4 regions of the Mesorhizobium sp. WSM4807 genome follow, and region 2 is predicted to be linked to each of the others. Evidence: predicted binding sites of a transcription regulator. Region 2 holds the regulator's gene; each other region holds the start of a gene.
What was found. Region 2 encodes LexA, which represses DNA repair genes until DNA is damaged. Its sites were predicted from a motif close to TGTTCNNNNTGTGTTCNG; they were not measured.

Region 1 (3,238 bases), on a different contig from region 2:
CGGCCGCTCCCGCCAGGAATAACGCAGCAGGCGTTCGGGCTCGGCGTCCAGGATTTCGCACTCGATCTGACCATCAGCCTTAGCAAAGGCAAAGCGGCCGCCGATCTCCGGTTTGATGTCGTTCGGCATCATCCAGGCTGCGAGCAGGTCCGGCACCGTTAGCGCCCGCCATACTTTTTCCGGCGGCTCTGGAAGCTCGCACTCGAACTCGATCGAAGCTGCCGCCATGTCCGAATGCTGTTTTGCCGTCATTGGTCCATATCCTTCAAAACCGCCTTGAGCCTTTCGATACGCTCGGGCCAGAACGCACGGTAGCGCTCGATCCAGCCAAGCAGTGGGTCGAGCCCTTGCGGATCGGCGCGATAATAAGCGTTGCGGCCGGCTCGCCGCTCGGCCACTAGGCCGGCGCCGCGTAGCACTGCGAGATGCTGCGAGACGGCCGGTTGCGATACGGTCATGCCGCTGCGCAGTTCCGATACGGTCATCTCGCCGGCGGCGAGCCGTTCGTAGACGGCACGTCGCGTCGGGTCGGAAAGCGCTCGAAAAATCTCTGCTTCGATCATGGCAGAAGCATAAGTCGACACTTATTGGTTTGGCAAGCGGCGTTTTAGGCTGGCGGTGTTTTAGGCAGGGCGCTGTTTTACAGGCTCGTTAGAAGCCAGCGTCTCACCATCTCGGGGGACCCGTCGAACGTCGCCTCGAAAATTGGCGACGCGAGCACGGCTTGGATATGAAGCGTTTCGGAGTCGGCGTTTCGGAAGCCATGTTTCCTGTGCGCGGGAACAACAAGGGACTGCCCGGGAGTTAAGACCAAACGTTCCTCATCGATCCACATTTCAGCCTTGCCAGCGATCACAGTAAGCACCTCCTCGACCGGGTGCCAATGTGTCGGGGCGCCAACCCAGGGCTCGACCCATTGTTCAAAAATGCAAAGTTGAGTTGCGCCGTTGCGGGCCGAGACGTGCAGCGGGTTTGTACTCCCGCTCGCCACTCTTCTTGCGGCTGGTCCTCATGTGCAACTGTCTTCATTGTGTTCAACCTTCGATCCCGGCGGCCAGATTTCGTGGAATTTCCAGGCCCAAGATACTACTTGTTGCTGACATTCCTTGACAGTAGGGATTGATGAGCCTAGAACAAAAAGAGAACAAAAACCTTGTGGGAAAAGGCAGCCACGGCAGGCGGGGATTGTCCGCAGTCTATAAGGTGAGCGACAGAAATTTTGTTTCGGATGAGCGCGGAGAAGTATCATGGCGGGTAGCGTCAACAAGGTCATTCTGGTGGGCAATCTCGGGGCGGATCCGGAAATCCGCCGTTTGAATTCGGGTGAGCCGGTCGTCAATATCCGCGTCGCCACCTCGGAAAGCTGGCGCGACAAGACTTCCGGCGAGCGCAAGGAAAAGACCGAGTGGCACAGTGTCGTCATCTTCAACGAGCAGCTCGCCAAGGTCGCCGAGCAGTATCTGAAGAAGGGCGCGAAGGTTTATGTCGAGGGCCAGTTGCAGACGCGCAAATGGCAGGACCAGACCGGCAATGACCGCTACACGACCGAAATCGTGGTGCAGAAATTCCGTGGCGACCTGCAGATGCTCGACGCACGCGGGCAGGGCGAGGGCGGTCAGGTCGGCAGCTATACCGGTAGCGGCAGCAGCCGCGGTTCCGATTTTGGCCAGTCCGGCCCGGGCGAGAGTTTCAATCGCGGCGGCGGTGGCGGCAACAAGGGTGGCGGCGGTTCGTCGCGCGAACTGGACGACGAGATTCCGTTCTGATCGCTCGGAGCGAACGGCTCTGCGCGAGCTGACAACGCCAGCTATTTGAGGCCACGCATTGGCGTCCCGAAAATCTGTCTTGGATTTTCGGGACGTTGTGCGTTTGAGTAGTGCGCGGTGAAAGGACGTATCAGATGAAAGCACGGGTCAAATGGGTCGAGGAGCGCACTTTTGTCGGCGAGTCCGGCAGCGGTCACAAGGTGGTGCTGGGGACTGCGTTCGGACCGGAAGGCAAGACGCCGGGACCAAGCCCGATGGAGCTGGTACTGCTCGGCACTGGCGGCTGCTCGGCCTATGATGTGGTCCACATCCTCGAAAAGGGGCGCGAGGCGGTCGAAGACTGCGTGGTCGAACTCGACGCCGACCGGGCGGAGAAGGAGCCGCGGGTGTTCACCCGCATCCATATGCGCTTCATCGTCAAGGGCCGCGCGCTTTCGCGCGACAAGGTGAAACGGGCGATCGACCTGTCGATCGAAAAATACTGCTCAGCCACGGCGATGTTGGCCAAGACTGCCGAGATGACCCACGACTTCGAAGTCATCGACACCACGGCTAAGTAGGATAGCACCCAGTGGCGGCGGTTCGTCGTGCGAGCTGGGCGCGCCGAAAATGACGGCCTCGGCAATCAAGCGCGAGGCCGCTTTCATTTTCATACCGCCATCAGCGCCTTGATGCCGTCGGCGACGAACTGCACGGCGAGCGCCGCCAGGATGACACCGAGCAGCCGTGTCAGGATCGAGCGGCCGGTCTGACCGAGGACCCGGTCGATGCGCTCGGCCAGCACAAACACCAGGTAGGTGATCACAAGGCAGATCGCGATGATGCCGACAAGGGCTGCCTGCGCGCCAAAACCCGGAAAAGAGCCGGACAGCAGGACCGTCGCTGAAATCGCGCCCGGACCGGCGATCAGCGGGATCGCCAGTGGAAAGGCGGCGATGTTGTGGATCATGTCCTTGGTGATGGCGACGTCGCCGATCTTCTCCTTGCGGTCCTGCCGGCGCTCGAACACCATTTCGAAGGCGATGAAGAACAGCAGGAACCCGCCGGCGACGCGGAACGCCGGCAGCGTGATGCCGAACACCGACAGGATCGATGCGCCGGCGATTGCAAACAGCGCCATCACCAGGAATGCGATGATCGAGGCGCGCACGGAAACCTGGTTGCGCTCCTCGCGGTTCATGCCGCGCGTCACGGCGAGGAAGAGCGGCGCCAGGCCAGGCGGGTCGATGGTCACGAGGATGGTGACGAAGGCGTTGAACAGGCTGTCGAAGCTCGGCATCTCTGACCCTCCCGCCGGGCGCGCCCGAACACCGGCATTGGTAGAGCAAAGCAGGGTCAGAGGAAACCGTGCGGTCAACTGTTGGTTGCGCGTTGCGCCAGGAACTCGACTTCGAGCCGCCAGGTCGCGCCGTCGTCCTGCGAGCGTTCGCCCAGCCAGCGGAAGGAGTTTTCGGTAATCCGGGAAAAGCTCC
Region 2 (3,238 bases):
ATCCGCCGCCTCGGGCTCGATTTCTCGAAGGGCGACGTCCTGCTGGAGAAAGGCCGCCCGCTTGATCCGGCGGCATTGTCGCTGGCGGCGTCGGCCAACCACCCGCAGGTCAGCGTGGTGAAACGGCCGTTGGTCGCCATCATCGCCACCGGCGACGAATTGCTGCCGCCGGGCAGCGACCTTGGCCCCGACCAGATCATCTCGTCCAATGCCTATGGCGTCGCCGCCGCGGCCCGCTCGGTCGGCGCCAGCGCGCTCGATCTCGGCATCGCCCCCGACCGCAAGGAGGCGATCGCCACGCTGGTGAAACAAGCGGTCGACGCAGGCGCCGACGTCATCGTCACGCTGGGCGGCGCCTCGGTCGGCGACCATGACCTGGTCCATGACGTGCTGACCGGTGAAGGCATGACGCTCGATTTCTGGAAAATCGCCATGCGGCCCGGCAAGCCGCTGATGTTCGGGCGGCTGGGTGACATCCGCTGCATCGGCCTGCCTGGCAATCCGGTGGCGAGCCTGGTCTGCACGCAGCTCTTTCTGACGCCGCTGCTTGCGCGGCTCGGCGGCCGCGCCTTCCGGCAGGACATGCGTCAGGCGCGGCTCGGCGCCGCCATGCCGGCCAACGATCTCAGGCAGGACTATGTACGCGCCGTGGTGAGCGAAGAAGCCGGCACGCTGCTGGCGACCCCGTTCGGCATCCAGGATTCCTCGATGCTCAAAATGCTGGCCGACGCCAACGGGCTGATCGTGCGCGAGCCGTTCGCTCCCCCAGCCGCGACGGGCGCCGCGTGCAGCGTGCTGATGCTACGCTGAACAAAACGTCAACACATTCATTAAATTTTAAACGGTTGCGGAACACAACTGGAACAGATAGTGTTTGTTCTGGGTTTGTTTTTCTGATTCTGTTGGGGGTCGCGATGCTGACACGCAAACAACATGAACTGCTGATGTTCATCCACGAGCGGCTGAAGGAAAGCGGCATTCCGCCCTCGTTCGACGAGATGAAGGAAGCGCTCGACCTCGCCTCGAAGTCGGGGATCCATCGGCTGATCACTGCACTGGAGGAGCGCGGTTTCATTCGCCGCCTGCCCAACCGCGCCCGCGCGCTGGAGGTGCTGCGCCTGCCCGATTCGATCGCGCCCGGCCTCAATGCGGCGCGCAAATTCTCGCCAAGCGTCATTCAGGGCAGCCTTGGGCAGGGCAGCCTCGGACGACAGATCAAGCCGGCGCCTTCGCGCATGCCCGCGGCCGGCAATGACGACGACGTCGTTGCCACCATCTCCATACCGGTGATGGGCCGCATCGCTGCCGGTGTGCCGATCGATGCCATCCAGCACCAAACGCATTCGATCTCGGTACCACCGGACATGATCACCGGCGGCACGCACTACGCGCTGGAGGTCAAGGGTGATTCGATGATCGAGGCCGGCATTTTCGACGGCGACACGGTCATCATCCGCAACGCCGACACCGCCCAGCCTGGCGAGATCATCGTCGCCTTGGTCGACGACGAGGAAGCGACGCTGAAGCGGTTCCGCCGCAAAGGTGCCTCGATCGCACTGGAAGCCGCCAATCCGGCCTACGAGACGCGCATCTTCGGGCCGGACCGGGTCAAGGTGCAAGGCAAGCTCGTCGGACTGATCCGGCGTTACTGAACGGCAGGCTTTTTGGGTTTCTCGGCCCTGCGGTATGGCGGCAGGCCCCTCGCCTCGCGCGAAAATCTCCGCTGCTCATGCCAAGGCCTATAGGGCTGTCTGACGGCAAAACGGATTTCTGCGCGCGTCGTCGCAGATAGCGGATCGAAAAAGACGGCGGCACTGCCCATGCGAGCGAGCTGCCGTTTGGTGACGACGAGAACCAGCGGATTGCGGCAGGGATTATAATAGGCTGTGGCATCATCGATGACGATCAAATCCGCAAAGGCACAGGCTGGCCGTGCGGTTTTGCGGTCGTCGGCGAGCGCGATGATCGCGCCGGACTGGTGCCGGGCGAGGCACAGGCCGGCAGTGCAGTAGAAGGGCGCTCCCGGCGGCAGGTCGGCCGGGTCGACGATGTCGAACCGCACGTCTCCTTTTTCGAATGTCTCCGGCTCGACAATGGTCGCTGAAACCAGCGCATGTTTCCAGTTGTCGGTGATGAATTCGTTCGAGCGCACCCGGTTGACGGCAAGTTCGCCGCCGCCGATCGGCAGCGCCACCAGATGCGCATCTTCCGAAATCAGCACGTCGGGAGTGCGCGTCTCGGAAATCGTCAGCAGGCCGGCGAGCGCAAAGGGAAGTGCCGCAAGCCGCAACCATGTCGTTGCCATCGTGGCGATGACCAGGGCGGCCGTCACCAGCAGAACCGACTGCAACGAGATCAGCCCGACGGCATCGACCGGCGACCGCTCGGAGATCCATCCCGATATTGCAATCATGGCCGTCAGCCCCTTGCCCATCATGTATAGGAAAGGGCCGTCGAGGCCGAACGGCATTGCCAAGGCGCTAACGACGGCCAGGAACATGACGACCGTGACGATCGGCATGACGGCCAGATTGGCGAACAGGCTGAGCGGCGAGACGCGCTGGAAGTGCCAGATGGCGAAGAGTGCGGTGGCGCTGCCGGCAATGATGGAGGTCATTGCGATGGTACCTGTCCCAGCGGCAAGTTTTCGCGTGACGAAAGCGATCGTTGACCGTCGCTGTGGCGGCGCGGTGGCCTTGTCGGCACGATAGTCGGACCAGCCGGCATAGGCGCCCACGAGAGCAGCGGTCGCGGCGAAGGACATCTGGAAGCTTGGGCCGACCACCTCGTGCGGCGACACGACGATGACGGCGATGGCCGAAATCGCCAGATTGCGCATGGTGAGTGCCGCCCGGTCGAACAGCACGGCGACAAGCATTACCGCCAGCATGATAAAGCTGCGTTCAGCCGCGACCACGATACCGGAAAAAATCAGATAGGCAGCGATGGAAACGAGTGCGGCAGCAGCCGCATATTTTTTGACCGGCCGGCGCGACGAAAAATCGGGAACCAGCGCAAAGGCGCCGCGCAGCAATCCCATGATGGTGCCGGCGACAAGCGCCATGTGCAGGCCGGAAATCGAGATGATGTGGTAGATGCCGGTGCGCCGCATCGATTCGTTTATCTCTTCGGGAATGCCGGCACGCACGCCGACGATCAGCGCGGCGGCAATCTCCCCCTCGGCGCCACCGATGCTGTCCCTGATATGGTCGGCGATGGTTTCGCGCGCCTTTTCGAT
Region 3 (3,238 bases), on a different contig from region 2:
ATCGTCCAGAAACATTGCCGATGCTAATGCGCCGATGCCGGGACCCGGCGGCGGGGCGACCGCCTGAACTCAACCCATTCCCATGACGGGAAAAGGCAAATCGGGGGATACTATGCAAAAGGTAGCACGAAATTTCTTCACGCTGGCCGTCGTCTACGCACTGTTCGGGATGGCGCTCGGCCTTCAGATGGCGATCAGCAAAGACCATGGGCAGATGCCGACCCACGCCCATACCATGGTGGCCGGATGGCTGATGTCGGCGGTGTTTGCCTTCTTCTACCATCTGTTTCCGGCAGTCGCGGAAAAGAGGCTTGCCACCGTCCATTTCTGGTTGACGGCAATCAGTGGCATCGGCCTGTTGATCGGCCTTTACATCATGCTTGGCGGTAACCCGGCGATCGAGCCGCTGGTGGCAACGTCCTCGATGGGCTTTTACGCGGGATTGCTGCTGTTCGCCTATATCGCGCTGCCGGTGGTGTGGAAAGCCGAGCGGCTTCTTGAGGCCCAAAAGGCCTGAATATTGTGCTGTTACGGCACAGGCGGGCGACGCTTGTTCAAAAAATATCCGCGCCGTTAAGGCTTCATTAAGCTTTACAGGCGTTTACTATGTGCATCCAGTGATCTGGATTCTTACCGAGTGGTTGGAGCCACTTTGTTTGACGCCTCCCTGTTAAACTCCTGAGAGCCGCCTTATCCGCGGCTCTTTTTTTGTCCGCGATCGGATTGCCGGGCGCCTGCGCCGCCGTTAACCGTTTGTTAAACATATGCTTGCCTTCGCCGGCGGCGAAGCGCATTTTCAAGCCTCGGTCATATAGGGTGCAGGGCGTGACGGCGATGGCGCCGATTCGGCCGGCTGTAAGGCAAGTGCAGGGCGTATCGATGAACGATCCTTCGAAGGGAAGCGCGAAAACCATCAAGCTGGCGGAGCGCCGGGTTTTCTCCCAATCCTTCAAGCCGCTCTACCAGGAAGGGATGGGCCTGGTCGAGCAGGCGGCCGAATATCTGGACGGCAAGGGCCGGGCGGAGGCGAAGAAACTGTCCAGGCTGGCGGCGACGCTCTATGCGGCCGAATCGATGCGACTGACCACGAGGCTGATGCAGGTCGCCTCTTGGCTGCTATTGCAGCGCGCGGCGAATTCCGGCGAGATGACCCGCGATCAGGTTGCTTCCGAAAAATCCAAGGTGCGTCTCGACACCGCTTCCGCCAACAACGATGCCGCAGGCTGGGTCGAACTGCCCAAGGATTTTCTTGACCTCATCGACCGCTCGCTGCGCCTGCAGGCGCTGGTGCGTCGCATGGACGAGGAAATCTACGGCGGCGCCGTGGCCGACGTGTCGCCATCCGGCCGCCGCGTCAATCCGGTTTCCGATCAGATCACGCTGCTGAACACGGCTTTTGCCCGCGGCTGAGAGACTGTTTGGAAACTGTGCTCCCGCGACCATCTGACGGCGTTTTCTGCGCTTACCTACAGCGCCGCGCGTCCTTCTTGGACGCGCAAAGGACGCTGTAGCACTTTGATTTTGTGCATGATCCTTTCCGAAAATCGGTTCCGATTTTCGGGGCCATGCGCGCGCTCACGGACCCAAATGTCCGCTCCGCTCCGGTTCTCGAAACCACCACCATATGACTCGCCGGAGCGACTTTCGAAACAGTCTCTTTGGCTCTTCCTGGACGCAGCGGAGCCTGTTTCTGGTTTGTTCACATTTCGCTGGCATCGCTGTCCGCCAAGGGTAGACTTGGCGGATGGGGGAAACGATTCGCATCATCGGTATCGATCCGGGGCTGAGGCGTACCGGCTGGGGCATCGTCGAGAGCCTCGGCAACTCGCTGCGCTTCGTCGCCTCCGGCACGGTGCGTTCCGACGACAAGGCGGCGCTGGCGACGCGGCTTTGCCAGTTGCATGATGGGCTTGCCGAGATCCTACATACCGCCATGCCGCACGAGGCGGCGGTCGAGCAGACTTTCGTCAACAAGGATGCGGCCGCGACGCTGAAGCTTGGCCAGGCGCGCGGCATCGCCATGCTGGTGCCGGCGCTGGCAGGTCTGGTCGTTGCCGAATATGCGCCCAATGCCGTCAAGAAGGCGGTGATCGGCGTCGGCCATGGCGACAAGAAACAGATCCACATGATGGTCAAGGTGCTGATGCCGAAGGCGACGTTCGACACCGACGATGCCGCCGACGCGCTGGCCATTGCCATCTGCCACGCTCATCACCGGCAGAGTGTTGTCTATAGGATGGCGAGGATGGCGCTGGCATGAGGGACCACACATGATCGGCAAGCTCAAAGGCACGCTGGACGAGATCGACGAGGATTTCTGCATCATCGACGTGCACGGCGTCGGCTATGTCGCCCACTGCTCGGCGCGCACGCTTGCCGCTTTGCCAGCACCCGGCGAGGCGGTGGTGCTGTTCATCGAGACCTATGTGCGCGAGGATATGCTGCGGCTCTACGGTTTCCAGTCGGTGCTGGAGCGCGAGTGGTTCCGGCTGTTGATGAGCAATGTGCAGGGCGTCGGCGCCAAGGTGGCACTGGCCATTCTGTCGACGCTGGCGCCGGCCGATCTCGCCAATGCCATCGCGCTACGTGATATTGCCATGGTCAGCCGCGCGCCCGGCGTCGGCAAAAAGGTGGCCGAGCGCATCGTCACCGAACTGAAGAACAAGGCGCCAGCCTATGCGGGCACTGCCTCCGGCACCATCGGCCTGAAGCAGGAACTCGGCGATGGCGTGGCGCCGGCGTCGATCACCGACGCCGTCTCGGCGCTGGTCAATCTCGGCTATTCGCGCGATACCGCCGCCAATGCGGTGGCGGCGGCGCTGAAGAGCGCCGGCGAGGATGCGGATGCTTCGAAGCTTATTCGATTCGGGCTGAAGGAGCTGGCGCGGTGAGTCTGCGCTTGTCCCGTTCCCTGCCCTGTGCAAGGAAGGCGGCATGAGCCTTTCGCCACGCCTCATTGCTCCCGACAAGCGCGGCGAGGATGCCGAGCAGACCTTGCGGCCGCAGACGCTCGGCGACTTCGTCGGCCAAGCGGCGGTGCGGGCCAATCTCAAAGTGTTCATCGAGGCCGCAAAGGGCCGCAGCGAGGCGCTTGACCACGTGCTGTTCGTCGGGCCGCCCGGCCTCGGCAAGACGACGCTGGCGCAGATCATGGCGCGTGAGCTCGGTGTCAATTTCCGCTCGACCTCCGGTCCGGTCATCGCCAAGGCCGGCGATCTCGCAGCCCTGCTCACCAATC
Region 4 (3,238 bases), on a different contig from region 2:
GCCCTTGATCAGCGCTCTGCCTTCGCATGGCAGTCCGGGCGGCACGTCGCGCCCGTCGGCCAAGGCTAATTTCGGCTGCACTGACAAGCCGACCAATGCGCGGCGCATCGCCTCGAGGCTGGCCTTGAGAATATTGCTGCCATCGATGCCTTCGGCGCTGACCGAAGCCATCGACACGCCAAGAGCGGAGCCTAGGATTTTCAGGAACAGCGCCTCGCGCTGCAGATGGCTGAGGCGCTTGGAATCGTCGAGGCCGTCGGGAATGTTGGCGGGATCGAGCACCACCGCTGCCGCCACGACCGGCCCGGCGAGCGGGCCACGACCTGCCTCGTCCATTCCCGCCACCGGCCATAGTCCTTCGGCCATCGCCTTCGTCTCGAAGGAGAAATCGGGCCTCTCAACGATTTCGAAGAGAAGCGGAGAATCAGAACGCGCGCGAGCCATGTTGCGGCGAGGTTCGCATCGGCTCCGATTCTCCGCAAGCCCCTCCGGGTCGGGTGAGGCACCGGACCCGGAGGGCACCGTCTGCAAGCCCGGGGACAAGGACAGGCCGGACGGGATTTTTCATGTGCCGCCGGCAGCGGCGGCACACGATGTCTTCACAGCAGCATCAGTTGCTCGGTTGCCTTGGCCGCGACGACGAACTGGTCGGTCCTGAGGGACCGCCGTTCGGCGTTGAGGCCAAGCCGTTTGGCGGCGATCTCGAAGCGCCGGCCGATCTGCCAGGCATAGGGGCCGGAGCCTTTCATGCGCTTGCCCCAATCCGAATCGTAATCCTTGCCGTCGCGCATCGAGCGGATCAGCGACATGACGTGACGGTAGCGGTCCGGATAATGGCGCAGAAGCCAATCCTTGAAGATCGGCGCGACCTCCAGCGGCAGGCGCAGCACGACATAGCCGGCCTCGCGCGCTCCTGCCGCACGTGCCGAATCGAGGATGCGTTCCATCTCCTGATCGGTCAGGCCGGGGATGATCGGAGCGACCATGACCGAGGCCGGAATGCCGGCGTCCGAAAGCTGCCTGATCGCCTCCAGCCGCTTGGTCGGCGTCGACGCGCGTGGCTCCATCGTTCTGGCCAGCATCCGGTCGAGCGTCGTCACCGACAGCGCCACCTTGGCCAGACCGCGTTCGGCCATGCGCGACAGAATGTCGATGTCGCGCGTCACCAGCGCGGATTTGGTGACGATGCCGACCGGATGGCCGCGCGCCTCCAGCACTTCGAGGATCTCGCGCATGATCCGGTACTGCTTCTCGATCGGCTGATAGGGATCGGTGTTGGTGCCGATGGCGATGGTGCGCGGCTGGTAGCCGTCCTTCGACAGTTCCTTGTCGAGTAGCCGCGCCGCATCCGGCTTGGCGAACAGCCTCGATTCGAAATCCAGCCCGGGCGACAGGCCCATGAAGCTGTGCGTCGGCCGCGCGAAGCAATAGACGCAGCCATGCTCGCAGCCGCGATAGGGGTTGATCGAGCGGTCGAAGGAAATGTCGGGCGATTCGTTACGGGTGATGATGGTGCGCGGCTTTTCGACCTGCACCTCGGTCTTGAAGGGCGGCAGCTCCTCCAGCGAGTTCCAGCCATCATCGAACACATGCCGGCTGACCGGTTCGAACCGGCCGGACGGGTTGATGCCGGCGGACCGGCCGCGATTGCGGTCTGGACGGATTCGGACGCCACTCTGCTCGATCATTGCATTGGCCATCTCGGCCCTTCCAGCCCCGAAGGCGGCAATGTCGGCACGTACGATCTGTTCCATTTTTGCCCTCTCCCAACGACTGTCGGCTGGCTGTCGAATCGCTCTGTTCATGAAAATAATCCTATTTTTTCCAGCAGAACAAATCAAGAACATTTTGCGATGCGACGCAAAAACTGGCACTGCGCCCCGCATTCCGCTATTCGGCTAACGATGCTTAGCGTTCTCATCCAGACCCTGAATGACGAAGAGAGACTTGCCCGCACACTTGCCTCGCTGATTGGCGGCGCGGTCGAGGGCGTGGTGCGCGATGTCATCGTCTGCGACACCGGCTCGACCGACCAGACGCACCGCGTTGCCGAACATGCCGGCTGCCTTTATGTGGCGAGCGGCGGCATTGCTGCCGGCATCAGGCAGGCCAAGGGCGACTGGCTGCTGCTGCTGGAGCCGGGGGCGCGGTTGGCGGAAGGCTGGATCGACGAAGTCGTCGCCCACACGGCCCGGCAAACCATGCCGGCGCGGTTTTCGCGGGCGCGCGGCAGTCGCGTGCCGTTCCTGTCGCGGGTATTTTCGGGAAACCGGGCACTGGCCGAAGGGCTGGTGATCAGCAAGCGTCAGGCCGCGGCCTTATCGAAAAACGCCCGCAGCGCCGAAGCCATCGCGCGCGGCCTTGCGACCAAGAGGCTCGACGCCGAAATCTGGGTGGCGCCGGCGAAGTGACGGTCGTCACTCTCCCCATAGCGGGCGAGGGAACGTCGCGTCCTTCGTTAGGATGAGGCGGCGCGCAAGCCGTGGGCGGAAAGCGGCATGATGGAATCCGCATTGGCGCGATACTCTTGGGAGGAATGCATATGCTTGTCGTCCTGCGGGAAACTCGCGATACTCAGCAATATTCGGGGAGATTGCAGATGAATGTATCTAAATTCGTTCGTATCGCCTCGCTGGCAGCCGCTTGGTCAGTGCCGGCGATCGCTTTGGCGCAGGAATCGTCGCTTTGGTCGGTTTATGAGAACACGCTCAAATCGGCCAAGTACATCGATCTGACCCACGCCTTCGAGCCGGTGCAGCCTGTATGGCCGGGCTTCGCCAATGCCAAGTTCAAACCGACTGTCGCCGGTCGGGATATCGAGGGCTACGTCAAGGCCGGCGAAGAGTTCACCTACGACAAGCATGGATTCGTTGCGACCGCCTACGAGTTGACGACGGACCAATATGGCACGCAGCTCGATCCACCCTCCCATTGGAATCCACTCGGTGCAACGATCAGCGACCTGCCGGCCACTTATGCCGTGCGGCCGCTCGTCGTGATCGACATCAGCGGCAAGGTGCAGAGCGACGAAGGCTATCACCTCCAGGTCGCCGACATCGAAGAATGGGAAAAGGAGCACGGCCGCATACCGGAGGGTTCGGTCGTCTTCGTGCGTTCGGATTGGTACAAGAAATGGTCCGATGCCGCCCGCTTCAACCAGAAGCCGTTTCCAGGCGTCAGTTTGGACGCGCTGAAGTTCCTGCATCTGGAGCGGAAGATCCTGTTTCATGGTCATGAG

Region 1: the regulator LexA is predicted to act here: its motif matches at 1,130-1,147, upstream of ssb (single-stranded DNA-binding protein).
Region 3: the regulator LexA is predicted to act here: its motif matches at 1,686-1,703, upstream of ruvC (crossover junction endodeoxyribonuclease RuvC).
Region 4: the regulator LexA is predicted to act here: its motif matches at 1,829-1,846, upstream of AC0L3N_RS02445 (PA0069 family radical SAM protein).

The regions. Positions count from the first base shown of each region.
Region 1 covers NZ_JBVVQY010000006.1:54,566-57,803, reverse strand. The annotation lists gene AC0L3N_RS09775 (SRPBCC family protein) at 1-252, opposite strand, end outside; gene AC0L3N_RS09770 (ArsR/SmtB family transcription factor) at 249-563, opposite strand; gene AC0L3N_RS09765 (cupin domain-containing protein) at 641-856, opposite strand; gene ssb (single-stranded DNA-binding protein) at 1,248-1,766, shown strand; gene AC0L3N_RS09755 (OsmC family protein) at 1,901-2,326, shown strand; gene AC0L3N_RS09750 (MarC family protein) at 2,416-3,045, opposite strand; gene AC0L3N_RS09745 (hypothetical protein) at 3,120-3,238, opposite strand, start outside.
Region 2 covers NZ_JBVVQY010000024.1:18,052-21,289, reverse strand. The annotation lists gene AC0L3N_RS25365 (molybdopterin molybdotransferase MoeA) at 1-810, shown strand, start outside; gene lexA (transcriptional repressor LexA) at 915-1,652, shown strand; gene AC0L3N_RS25355 (ComEC/Rec2 family competence protein) at 1,646-3,238, opposite strand, start outside.
Region 3 covers NZ_JBVVQY010000029.1:17,958-21,195, reverse strand. The annotation lists gene AC0L3N_RS27500 (hypothetical protein) at 113-517, shown strand; gene rcdA (protease adaptor protein RcdA) at 880-1,410, shown strand; gene ruvC (crossover junction endodeoxyribonuclease RuvC) at 1,745-2,260, shown strand; gene ruvA (Holliday junction branch migration protein RuvA) at 2,271-2,891, shown strand; gene ruvB (Holliday junction branch migration DNA helicase RuvB) at 2,935-3,238, shown strand, end outside.
Region 4 covers NZ_JBVVQY010000002.1:29,313-32,550, forward strand. The annotation lists gene AC0L3N_RS02440 (ribonuclease HII) at 1-444, opposite strand, end outside; gene AC0L3N_RS02445 (PA0069 family radical SAM protein) at 600-1,754, opposite strand; gene AC0L3N_RS02450 (glycosyltransferase) at 1,905-2,411, shown strand; gene AC0L3N_RS02455 (cyclase family protein) at 2,600-3,238, shown strand, end outside.